3 regions of the Enterocloster lavalensis genome follow, and region 3 is predicted to be linked to each of the others. Evidence: predicted binding sites of a transcription regulator. Region 3 holds the regulator's gene; each other region holds the start of a gene.
What was found. The regulator Rex, encoded in region 3, represses fermentation and respiration genes when NADH is low (regulators of the CRP and FNR family bind a similar motif). The targets are predictions, from matches to a motif close to ATTGTTAANTANTTAACAAT.
Positions count from the first base shown of each region.

Region 1: a site for Rex is predicted at 1,099-1,118, ahead of asrA (anaerobic sulfite reductase subunit AsrA). Genes of this name have one in related genera too.
Region 2: a site for Rex is predicted at 2,707-2,726, ahead of ACK2JC_RS06045 (iron-sulfur cluster assembly scaffold protein). Genes of this name have one in related genera too.

Region 1 covers NZ_CP176637.1:5,872,121-5,876,225, forward strand. Annotated here, with positions in the region: gene mobB (molybdopterin-guanine dinucleotide biosynthesis protein B) at 1-382, shown strand, start outside; gene ACK2JC_RS26315 (Crp/Fnr family transcriptional regulator) at 379-1,065, shown strand; gene asrA (anaerobic sulfite reductase subunit AsrA) at 1,182-2,216, shown strand; gene asrB (anaerobic sulfite reductase subunit AsrB) at 2,218-3,012, shown strand; gene asrC (sulfite reductase subunit C) at 3,026-3,988, shown strand; gene ACK2JC_RS26335 (molybdopterin oxidoreductase family protein) at 4,005-4,105, shown strand, end outside.
Region 2 covers NZ_CP176637.1:1,372,084-1,376,188, reverse strand. Annotated here, with positions in the region: gene ACK2JC_RS06065 (PTS mannose/fructose/sorbose/N-acetylgalactosamine transporter subunit IIC) at 1-461, shown strand, start outside; gene ACK2JC_RS06060 (PTS system mannose/fructose/sorbose family transporter subunit IID) at 461-1,270, shown strand; gene ACK2JC_RS06055 (SIS domain-containing protein) at 1,300-2,304, shown strand; gene ACK2JC_RS06050 (HPr family phosphocarrier protein) at 2,341-2,598, shown strand; gene ACK2JC_RS06045 (iron-sulfur cluster assembly scaffold protein) at 2,773-3,465, shown strand; gene ACK2JC_RS06040 (GGGtGRT protein) at 3,492-4,105, shown strand, end outside.
Region 3 covers NZ_CP176637.1:6,042,510-6,046,614, forward strand. Annotated here, with positions in the region: gene abc-f (ribosomal protection-like ABC-F family protein) at 1-1,298, opposite strand, end outside; gene ACK2JC_RS27125 (redox-sensing transcriptional repressor Rex) at 1,505-2,170, shown strand; gene acpS (holo-ACP synthase) at 2,187-2,579, shown strand; gene ACK2JC_RS27135 (NAD(P)H-hydrate dehydratase) at 2,576-4,105, shown strand, end outside.

The DNA of each region.
Region 1 (4,105 bases), 170 kb from region 3:
CAGCCGCCGCATGCAGGAGGCCGGGGCTTACGGAACCGTGGTCTACTCGGACAAGCGGTACCTGGCGGTGAAGGAACAGACGGGTCTGTGCGCCGCGGATTTCTTTTTGCTGTTTCCCGAGGCGGACCTGATTCTTTTGGAGGGACAGAAATATTCCTCCTACCCCAAACTGCAGCTGGTCCGGCGGGAAATAGGCGGGCAGCCGGTCTGTCCGCGGGAGACGGTGCTGGCCTATGTGACGGATTGGACGGACGAGGGGGGCCGCCCGTGCCTGAGGGGGGCGGAGGTTCCGGTCTTTGGCTTCGACGAGGTAGAGCGCGTCGCGGCGTTTGCTGTGGATTTTATGGACGGAGAAGCGCGCAGGGGAGGGCTGGAATTATGACGTGTTCGGAAGCAATCCGGCAGTCCGCGGTGCTTGGCAGCGCATCCGCTTCCGGCCGGGAGGCGCTGGCCGCCTTTGGCTGCCTGAAGAAGTATGGGAGGGGAGAGCACATTTTCCGGGACAAGGAGGAGGCCTCCGCCCTGTACTTCCTGGTGGAGGGCATGGCGTCCCTCTACAAGATCAATTCCCTGGACGAGAAGAAGGTGATCTTCGTCTACGGGCCGGGGAACCTGCTGAACGAGGAGATGCTGCAGAACCTTCCGGCCTCGGTGAGCTGCGAGGCCAAGGAGAATTCCCTGGTGTTCATGATCCCAAGGGAACGGCTCTGGACCGTGATGGAGCGGGACCCGGCCCTGACCCGGGCGGTGGTGCAGTCCATGGCCTTAAAAATCCGCCGCCTGTACCGCCAGCTGAAAAATACCACCAACGCCTTAAGCGGGGAGAAGCGCCTGGCCGCCAAGCTCTTCAAGCTGGGCCGGGACTACGGCGTGGAGACGGAAAAGGGCACGCTGATCGAAATGAACTTAAGCATCACCTATCTGGCGGATATGCTGGGCTCCAAGCGGGAGACTGTATCACGGCAGGCGAAAAAACTGACCGAGCTTCAGCTGATTTCTATGGAAAAGAACCATGTCAGCATCCCGGATATGGAAAAGCTTCGAGAATATTTTAAGCAGCCGTGATGGAAATCACGGCATTTTTTGTGCGTTTCTGCTATAGTTAAAATATTAACATAGAAGGTAACAGTTCAGGACGATGAGCCATCCTGAACGGTTACCATGGAAGGAGAAACGTCTACATGGGATACCAGTTGCAGATTGAGGATATGAAGCGGTTGTTCGACCGGTGGAAAGCGGATTACACCCTGCTCGGCCCCCGGCGAATGGCGGGGGAGGGCATGTACTCCGACACGGACGTGATACGCTACGGCGAGCTGGAAAATTGGGAGGATTTGGAATGGGATCAGCGCTCCCACTACTCCTTCAAGGAGGCGGTGCTGCCCATCACCCAGATTTTATTTTACTTTACCGAGGAAACGGTGACCGAGGCCCAGGCAGAGCGGCGCAAACCGGCCCTGATTTTCCTGCGAAGCTGCGATATCCACGCCATAAAACGGCTGGATGAAATCTATCTGCGCAACCGATTTGAGGACCAATACTACAGGCGTTTGCGGGACAATATTAAGCTGGTGCTTATGAGTTGTCCTTTGTCCTGCGGCAGCGGATTCTGCGTGTCCATGGGCACCAACCGGACGGAGGACTACGACGCGGCCGTGACACCCGGAGCGGAGGGCGTGCGGATCGTCAGCAAGTGGGCGGAGCTGGACCGTGAGCTGGAGCGCCTGGGAGCCGCGCCGGTGGATTCTCAGCCGGACTCCGAGTCAGATTTCCAGCCGGACTTCCCGGAGGAGAACGCCGTGAAGGTGGAGATACCGGAACATCTGGACAGTTCGGTGATCCAGGCGCCGCTCTGGAAAGAGTACGACAGCCGCTGTATCAACTGCGGCCGCTGCAATTTCGTCTGTCCCACCTGCACCTGCTTTACCATGCAGGACATTTACTACACGGACAACGGCCGGGCGGGAGAGCGGCGCAGAGTCCACGCCTCCTGCATGGTGGACGGCTACACCGACGTGGCCGGGGGCGGCTGCTACCGGAAGGCCAACGGGGAGCGGATGCGCTTTAAGGTGCTCCACAAGATTTCGGATTTCAAGAAACAGTTCGGGTATCATATGTGCGTGGGCTGCGGACGCTGCGACGACATCTGCCCGGAATACATATCGTTTTCCGCCTGCGTGAACCGGGTGGCAGCACTGGCAAAGGAGGAGAACTGACATGAGCCGTAATGAATACATGCCTTTTTTATCCAAAATTGTGAAGGTGAGAAAGCACACGGAGATCGAGTACACCTTCACCATGACCTATGAGGGGGAGGTAAAGCCCGGCCAGTTCTTCGAGGTGTCCATCCCCAAATACGGCGAGGCCCCCATTTCCGTCAGCGGCATCGGGGACGGAACCGTGGACCTGACTATCCGCCGGGTGGGCAAGGTGACCAATGAGATTTTCGAGCGCTACGAGGGGGACAGCATATTCATGCGGGGCCCCTACGGCAACGGGTTCGACTATGAGGACTACCGCGGCGGCGAGCTGGTGGTGGTGGCCGGGGGCACCGGGGTCTCGCCGGTCCGGGGCGTGATCCGGTATTTTGCGGACCATCCTGAGGAGCGGGGGGACATGACATTGATCGCAGGCTTTAAGAGCCCCGAGGACGTGCTGTTCAAGGACGATTTCGCGGACTGGGCCGGGAAAATGAACCTGGTGCTCACCGTGGACGCCGCCGGGGAGGGCTACACCGGAAACGTGGGCCTGGTGACTAAGTATATCCCGGAACTGAAGCTCCAGGACGTGCGGACCGCCAAAGCTATTGTGGTGGGGCCTCCCGCCATGATGCGCTTTTCCGTGAAGGCCCTTTTGGAGCGGGGTATCCCGGAGGAGAACATCTGGGTCTCCTACGAGCGGAAGATGTGCTGCGGCATCGGCAAATGCGGGCACTGCCGTATCGGCGACAAATACGTCTGCGCGGACGGCCCGGTATTCCCCTACACCGTGGGCAGAGAACTGGTAGATTAGGAGGCGTAAGAGAATGGATGTCAATACAAAGAAGCTGAAGAAAAATGCGTTCCGCGTCACAAAGGAGCGGGGCCTCACCGCCTCCCGGGTCCGGGTGCCGGGCGGTCATCTGGACGCGAAGTACCTGTCCATGATCCAGGAGATCGCCGAGACCTACGGCGACGGCTCCGTGCACATGACCGTGCGCCAGGGCTTTGAGATTCCCGGAATCCGCTACGAGGACATGGATAAGGTCAACGAGCTTTTGCAGCCAATTATCGAGGGACTGAAGATCAACCAGCCGGAGCCGGGGAAGGGGTATTCCTCCTCGGGCACCCGGAACATTTCCGCCTGCGTGGGCAATAAGGTCTGTCCCTACGCCTGCTACGACACCAGCGGGTTCGCGTTTAAGATCGAGAAGGCCATATTTCCCGACGACCTGCACGTGAAGGTGGCGCTGACCGGCTGCCCCAACGACTGCGCCAAGGTGCGCATGCACGATTTCGGCATTATGGGCATGACCGAGCCCCAGTACCGGGCCGAGCGCTGTGTCAGCTGCGGGGCCTGCGAGAAGGCCTGTAAACGGAAGTCCGTGGGCGCGCTGTCCATGGTGAATTACCGGATTCAGCGCAACCACGAGAAATGCATCGGCTGCGGCGAGTGCGTGATCCAGTGTCCCACCAGGGCCTGGGTGCGCAGTGATAAAAAGTATTACCGTCTGACGCTCCTTGGCAGGACGGGCAAGAAGAACCCGCGGCTGGGCGAGGATTTCATCAAGTGGGCCGACGAGGAGAGCATTTTAAAGATCATTACCAACACCTACGACTATGTCCGGGAATACATCGACCTAAGCGCCCCGGGGGGCAAGGAACACATCGGTTACATCGTGGACCGGACGGGGTTTGAGGAATTTAAAAAATGGGCGCTGAGAGGTGTGGATCTCCCGGAGATCGCCGAGGTTTCGGAGCGGATCTACTGGGGCGGCGTCAAATACTGAGAAGGGGGAAATGAAGATGAAACGGGTACAATCGACCTGCAATTACTGCGCCCTGGACTGCAACATGGACTTCTATGTGGAGGACGGGCGCATCGTCAAGGTGCTGCCCACCAAGGG
Region 2 (4,105 bases), 1.8 Mb from region 3:
TGGCGCTGCTGTCCCAGTACATAAATGTGGGCATCCGCACGCTGATAAACGGATTTATGCCTAAAGCGGACGCTTATGCAGCTGAGGGAAATATGCAGGGCATGGCCAGAATTCACTGGTTCGGCGCTTCCCTGTTCTTCCTCCTGGGCTTCATCCCCTGCTTCTGCGGCATTATGTTCGGCTCCGAGGCTGTAAATGCCTTTGTGGAAATCATTCCCACCTGGATCACCAACGGATTGGCCGCCTCCTCCAAACTGTTCCCTGCGCTGGGCTTTGCACTTCTCATGCAGGTGACAATGGGGAAGGGTATGATCCCGTACTTTATTCTGGGCTTTGCGGTCAGCGCATACCTGGGAGTGCCGGTCACCGGCATCGCCGTGATTGGTCTGGCCATCGCCCTGATTGTGTTCCAGTTCAACCAGAGCGGAATAAACGCTGAGATAGAGGAGGATATTTTATAATGGCTAGGGAAAAACTCTCGAAAAAAGATCTGATGACTGTGTTCTGGCGCTCGTTTGCCATCATGGGTTCCATGAACTATGAGCGTATGCAGGGCCTGGGCTATGCGTGGAGCCTGTTCCCCTGCCTGAAGAAGATTTACAAGGACAACAAGACCAAGCTGTGCGACGCCCTGTCCCGGCACATGGCCGCGTTCAACTGCGCCACGGCTCCCATCCCCTTTATCATGGGCATCACCCTGGCCATGGAGGAGCAGAACGCGGACAATGACGAGTTCGACGCCTCGGCCATCAGCACCATCAAGGTCGCCCTCATGGGCCCGTTAGCAGGAATCGGAGACGCCTTTTTCTGGGGCGTGTTCCGGGTGGTATCTGCGGGTATCGGCGTGTCCTTCGCGTTGAGCGGCAGCCCCCTCGGAGCCCTGTTCTTCCTGATCCTTTACAACACCCCGAATATTCTGTGCCGCTATTTCGGGCTGTTTCTGGGCTACCGGGAAGGAAGCTCGCTGCTGGAAAAATGGACGGCTTCCGGCCTGCTGGACCGCGTGACCAATTCCGCCGGGATCCTGGGCGTCATGGTGATCGGCTCCATGATTGCGACTATGGTCAATATCACCACGCCCATGGAGCTCAACCTGCAGGGCGCGGTGGTCAATTTCCAGTCCGTATGCGACCAGATCATGCCCAAGCTGCTTCCGTTAGTGGCGACCGGGGCTATTTACGGGGCGCTTAAGAAAAATGTGAAAACCGGTATGATTATGCTGGCAATACTGGCGATTGGATTTGTGGGAAGCGCCATTGGATTATTATAATATTGAGTAGGTAACAGGAGGAGATCATTATGTTACAGAATAAAGAATACTACGACGAGCACGGAAAGGCAAATATTGCCTTAAAAAATACCATTGAGCAGGTGGCGGACACAATTTGCCAGGAAGGATTTTCCAATATCTTTTTCGCAGGTTCCGGCGGCTCCATTTGCATGCTGATGCCCTTTGTGGAAATCCTGAAAAAACTGACGGATATCACATCCTACGCTGAGGAAGCCGCGGATCTGAAGGTGGCGGATTACCGGCAGCTGACCAGGGAATCACTGGTGATCGTGGTCTCCAAGACAGGGAACGCCGAGGAGCCTGTGGAGCTGATCCAGGAATGCAACCGCCGAGGCATCCGCACCGTGTCCTTCGTGGGCAACGACACCTCGCCGGTTTATCTGGAATCCACCTATAAAATCTGGATCGATGAGGACGTAAACGCCTTCCGCTACATGCAGATTTACTACTTCATGTTCCGCCTCATGCACAACAAGGGGTATTTCCCGCAGTATGAAGACTTCTGCCGCAGTATGGAGGCTCTGCCTCTGGCGCTCTACGAGGCGGCGAAGGTGTTCGAGCCCACGGCGTGGAAATTCGCAAAGGAGTACAAGGACGAGCCGTACATCCTGTTCGTGTCCAGCGGGATGGGCTATCCCGAGGCATTTCGCTTCTCCTCCTGCTCCGTGGAGGAGGTATTTCACATCAAGACACAGGCCATGAACTCCGCGGAGTTCTTCCACGGCTGCTTTGAGATTGTGGACGAGGACACGGCGGTGGTTCTGGTCAAAAATGAGGACGGTGCCAGATCCGTGGACGAGCGGGTGGAGCGCTTCCTGAAAAACTACGGGAAGAAGTACATTATCGTGGATATGAAGGACTTTGCCATGGAGGGAATTCGGGAGGAATACCGTTCCTACTTCACGCCCGCGTTCCTGAATATGATCTTCGGCGGCCTGACCTTCTCGTGCCTGCACGAGACCACGGGCCTTGGCTTTGACACGCGGAAATACTACAGAGTGGTACAGTATTAGGGCGAGTAAAGAAATTAATAAGGATGTGATGGAATAATGAAGGAAATCGATTTTTATGTAAAAGATTCGCTGGGGCTGCATATGCGGCCCGCGGCGGCCTTCGCAGGAATCGCCAAACGGGCCAAGAGCAGCATTTTCATTGAGAAAAAGGGTGGGGAGCCGGTGGATGCTCGGATGATTCTGATGGTGATCCGGATGGGGATCAAGCAGGCGGAGGATTTTATGATCCGTGTGGAAGGCGAGGATGAGGACGAGATCAGCCAGGAAATCACCGCGCTGCTGGGAGAGTTGTAAAATAACGCTGGGACAGGGAATGACATTTTCCTGTCCCAATTTTTATGTTGAATTAAGAAAAAACTGCTTGTAAAATGCCACTTTTTGTGAGAGAATGGAGATAAGTATGATGTGATAAATTTAACAAAGGGCACTGTACTTGATTAAATTCATTTTTGAAAGGAGTTTTAACACATGATTTATTCACAGGAAGTAGAAGAGATGTGCACAGTTGCACAGGGCGTTCATCATGGCGCTGCTCCAATCCCGGAAGAAGCTAAATGGGTAAAATCAAAAGAGATCAAAGACATTTCCGGCCTGACCCATGGTGTGGGCTGGTGTGCTCCGCAGCAGGGTGCCTGCAAACTGACACTGAACGTTAAGGAGGGCATTATCCAGGAAGCGCTGGTTGAGACCATCGGATGTTCCGGTATGACCCACTCCGCAGCTATGGCAGCTGAAATCCTTCCGGGCCGCACGGTTCTGGAAGCTTTAAATACAGACCTGGTATGTGACGCCATCAACACCGCCATGAGAGAGCTGTTCTTACAGATCGCTTACGGCAGAACCCAGAGCGCGTTCTCCGAGGATGGACTTCCCATCGGAGCCGGCCTGGAGGATCTGGGCAAGGGCCTGCGCTCTCAGGTGGGCACCATGTACGGAACCTTAAAGAAAGGTCCTCGCTATTTGGAGATGGCCGAAGGCTATGTGACCGGCATCGCGCTGGATGCAGACGACGAGATCATTGGTTATCAGTTCGTAAGCCTTGGCAAGATGACTGATTTCATCAAGAAGGGTGACGATCCCAACACCGCATGGGAGAAAGCAAAAGGCCAGTACGGCCGCGTTGCCGACGCTGTTAAGATTATCGACCCGCGTAAAGAATGATGAAGACCAATTAGGAGGATAAGAAAATGGCATTATTTGAATCTTATGAGAGAAGAATTGACAAAATCAATTCCGTTTTGAATAGCTATGGAATTGCTTCCATCGAGGAGGCTGAGAAGATCACCAAGGATGCCGGTCTGGATGTTTACGATCAGGTTAAGAAGATCCAGCCGATTTGCTTTGAGAACGCTTGCTGGGCTTACACCGTAGGCGCTGCCATCGCAATCAAGAAGGGCTGCAGAAAAGCTGCCGAGGCTGCCGCTGCAATCGGCGAGGGCCTGCAGGCGTTCTGTATTCCCGGCTCCGTTGCCGATCAGCGTAAGGTTGGTCTGGGACATGGAAACCTTGGCAAGATGCTGCTGGAAGAGGGAACCGACTGCTTCTGCTTCCTGGCTGGCCACGAGTCCTTCGCAGCCGCCGAGGGAGCCATCGGTATCGCCGAGAAGGCCAACAAGGTCCGCCAGAAACCCCTGCGCGTTATCTTGAACGGTCTTGGAAAAGACGCCGCACAGGTTATTTCCAGAATCAATGGCTTTACATATGTTGAGACCGAGATGGACTACTACACCGGCGAGGTGAAGGAACTGTGGAGAAAGTCCTACTCCGAGGGCCTCAGAGCAAAGGTGAACTGCTACGGCGC
Region 3 (4,105 bases):
AACAGAAAAGAGGCCAGGGTGTTACGGATCTGGGTGTTGTTCATGGTGGGGTAGGTGTCCTGAATCTCGTCGAACAGGGTCTTTTCCATGTGCAGCACCTGGTGCTCCTGGTCGTAGTAGCCGATGTGCACCTTGGAGCCCAAACGGATCTCGCCGGTATCCGCGGGGAGCATCCGGTTGATGATCTTTAACAGGGTGGTCTTGCCCGTGCCGTTGTTGCCGATGATGGCGATGCGCTCGCCGCGCTTGACCTCAAAATCCACGTGCTCGAACAGGAGCTGGGAACCGAAGGATTTTCTTAGGTCCTTGACAGTCAGCACGTCGTTGCCGCTGACCACGTCCGGCTCCAGGCGGATGTCCATGGAGTCGTTGACCTCCACCGGCTTGTCGATGCGCTCGATTTTCTCCAGCATCTTCTCGCGGCTCTCCGCCCGGCGGATGGATTTCTCACGGTTGAAGGATTTGAGCTTGGTGATCACAGCCTCCTGGTGCCGGATTTCCTGCTGCTGGTTTAAGTAAGCGCGGATCTGGGCGTCCCGGAGCATGGCTTTCTTGTCGGAGTAGGCGGAGTAGTTGCCCAAAAACACGGTGCCAACGCCGTTGTCCAGCTCCACGATCTTGGTCACCACCCGGTCCAGAAAATAGCGGTCGTGGGCTACGATCAGCACGGCTCCGGTGTAGCTCTTTAAGTAGGTCTCCAGCCAGGCGATGGACTCCATGTCCAGGTGGTTGGTGGGCTCGTCCAAGAGCAGGATGTCGGGCTTTGTCAGCAGCAGCTTTCCCAGGGATACCCGGGTTTTCTGGCCGCCGGACAGGGCGGTGATGGGCTTGGCAAACTCGTCCTCCTCAAAGCCCAGGCCCTTTAAGACGCCTGTGATCTCACTGCGGCAGGCGTAGCCGTTGGCCATCTCAAACTCGTGGTTTAAGCGGCCGTACTGGGCCAGCTTGGCCTCCAGCTCGTCACCGGAGGCGGATTTCATCTCCAGCTCCAGGCGGCGCAGCTGTTCCTCCATCTCCAGGATGGGGCGCTTTACCTCCAGCAGTGCGTCGTAGATGGTTTCGGCGCCCTCCAGGTCCTGGTGCTGGGCCAGATAACCGATGGTGGAGCCCTTGGAAACGGTGACGCTGCCCTCGTCGGGCGCAAGCTCGCCGATCATAATTTTGAGCAGGGTGGACTTGCCGGCGCCGTTTATGCCGACCACGGCCGCTTTTTCATGTTCCTCTATATGAAAGGATATGTGTTTTAAAATATCGTTGTCCCCGAAGGATTTGGTTATGTTGCTGCACGACAAAATCATGGTGTTTCTCCTTTACAAAGCCCCGGATCAGATTGGGGTTGGGGGCTTTTTGCGGCTCCTTGGCCTATTCAAGTATAATATAGGGTCATATTTTTTTCAAGAACATCATGAAACGTGTTTGACATTTTTTTGACACGTGCGTATAATAGAACTATTAAAATCTTACAACGGATGACTATATTTTTTCAGGGAAGGTGACAAGATAAATGGAACGGAAAGAAATCTCCAAGGCAGTGATCGGAAGGCTGCCGCGCTACTACCGATATTTGGGGGAACTGATCGAAGAGGGCGTGGAGCGGATTTCTTCAAATGAGCTGAGTGCCAGGATGAAGGTGACCGCATCGCAGATCCGTCAGGACCTGAACAATTTCGGAGGATTCGGCCAGCAGGGATACGGATACAACGTGAAATATCTGTACTCGGAGATCTCAAAGATCCTGGGAATCGACCAGCAGCACAACGTGATTATTATCGGAGCCGGAAATCTGGGACAGGCGATCGCCAACTACACCAATTTCGAGCGCCGCGGTTTTGTGATCAAAGGAATGTTCGACATCAACCCCAAGCTGATCGGCCTGGTGATCCGTGGAATCGAGATCCGTTCCGTGGACGATCTGGAGACATTCATCAAGGACAACGAGATTCAGATTGCAGCCCTGACCATCCCCAAGACAAAGGCTCCTGAGATCGCGGACCGTCTGGTGAATGCGGGAATCAAGGCGATCTGGAATTTCGCCCACACCGACCTGGTGGTGCCCGACGACGTGGTGGTGGAGAACGTGCATCTGTCCGAGAGTCTGATGCGCCTGTCCTACCGCGTGTGCAGCATGCAGGACCAGGGCGACGGCAAGGGTGAAAAATCATCCAAGTGACGGGGTGCCGTGAGCTATGATACTGGGTGTTGGAACGGATTTAGTGGAAATTGACCGCGTCCGGAAGGCCTGTGAGCGGGATTCTTTTGTGGTGCGCACATTTACGGAACTGGAACGCCGGCAGGCGGGGGATAAAATCTCCCGCTTTGCCGGCAGTTTTGCTGTCAAGGAGGCTGTGGCCAAGGCGCTTGGCACGGGCTTTCGCGCGTTTATGCCCATCGATATCGAGGTGGCGCGGGATGAGCTTGGGAAGCCTTATGTGAATCTGTACCGGGGTGCCAGAGCGCTGGCCCATGAGCTGGGCGTGGAGCGCATCGAGGTCTCCATCAGCAATACGGCGGAGCACGCCATGGCCTTCGCAGTGGCGGAGGGCGCGCTCCGGACAGGTGAAAAGGAGGTTGGCGGATGAGAACATTGGTGACCGGAAAACAGATGAAGGCTGTGGACGCCCACGCTATCACAACCATCGGCATACCGTCCATGGTGCTCATGGAGCGGGCGGCCTTTGCGGTGGCGCGGGAGGTCAAAGGGATTTTGAAGGAGGAGGCAGGCCGTCTGGCCCCTGGCGCCTCGGTCTGGTCCGTCTGCGGCACCGGGAACAACGGGGCCGACGGCATCGCCGCGGCGCGGATGTTGTTTTTGGAGGGCGTGAGCGCCGGTGTGGTGCTCATTGGCCAGCCGGAGAAGGGGACGGAGGAATTTCTCCAACAGCTGAAAATCGCCCGGAATCTGGGGATGGAGATTCTCTCCCGGGAACAGTGGGAGGAGCTTTGCAGCCAGGGCGGGATGCAGTGCCGGGTTTTGATCGACGCTATCTTTGGCGTGGGTTTAAGCCGTCAGGTGCAGGGCGCGTACGCGGAGTGCATCCGGCGGATCAACGGCCTGCGCCAGGAGGGTGCCGTGGAATGCGTGGCGGCGGTGGATATCCCCTCGGGTGTCCACTCCGACACGGGGCAGGTGATGGGGGAAGCGGTGAGCGCAGATTTGACCGTGACCTTCGGCTGGGAGAAGCGGGGCACGGTGCTTTATCCAGGGCGCAGCCTGGCCGGCCGGGTGGTGGTGGAGAACATCGGATTTCCGCCCCTGGATTCCCTGAAGCCGGAGGTACGGGACGGGGAGGACGAGGAGGAAATTCCATACGCCTGCACCTACGGTCCCGGGGATTTGGAGCGTATTCCTGAGCGCGCGGCCTACTCCAACAAGGGAACCTTTGGCAAGGTGCTGATCGTTGCGGGCTCGGAAAATATGTGCGGCGCAGCCTATCTGAGCGCTCTGGCCGCCTACCGCACCGGCGCGGGGCTGGTGAAGCTTCTGACTGTGGAGGAGAACCGGCTGATCCTCCAGTCCAGGCTGCCCGAGGCCATTTTAGTGACCTACACCGCGGGACAGCTGATGGAGGGGCGGGAGGAGTTCCGCAAGCTGATCGACGAGCAGTGCCGGTGGGCCGATGTGGTGGTGCTGGGGCCCGGCCTGGGCTGCGGCGCTTACGTGGAGTACCTGGTGGAGGATATTCTCACCATGGCCTGCTCTCCGGTGGTGGTGGACGCGGACGGCCTCAACACCATCGCGGCCCATCCCTACCTGACCTCCTACTACACGGAAAACATTATCATTACCCCGCACCTTGGGGAGATGGCCCGGCTGACCGGGCAGAGCATCCCGCAGATCCGGGAGAATCTGGTGGAGACGGCCGCCGAGTACGCGGCCCACTACGGACTCACCTGCGTGCTCAAGGATGCGGCCACGGTGGTCGCTTCCCGGGAGGGCGGCATCTATATGAACACTAGCGGCACCAGCGCCATGGCCAAGGCCGGTTCCGGCGACGTGCTCACCGGGATTATCGCGGGCCTTCTGGGCCTGGGCATGGATGAGACGGAGAGCGCCAGGCTGGGCGTTTATATCCACGGCCGGGCGGGCGAGCTGGCGGCGAAGAAA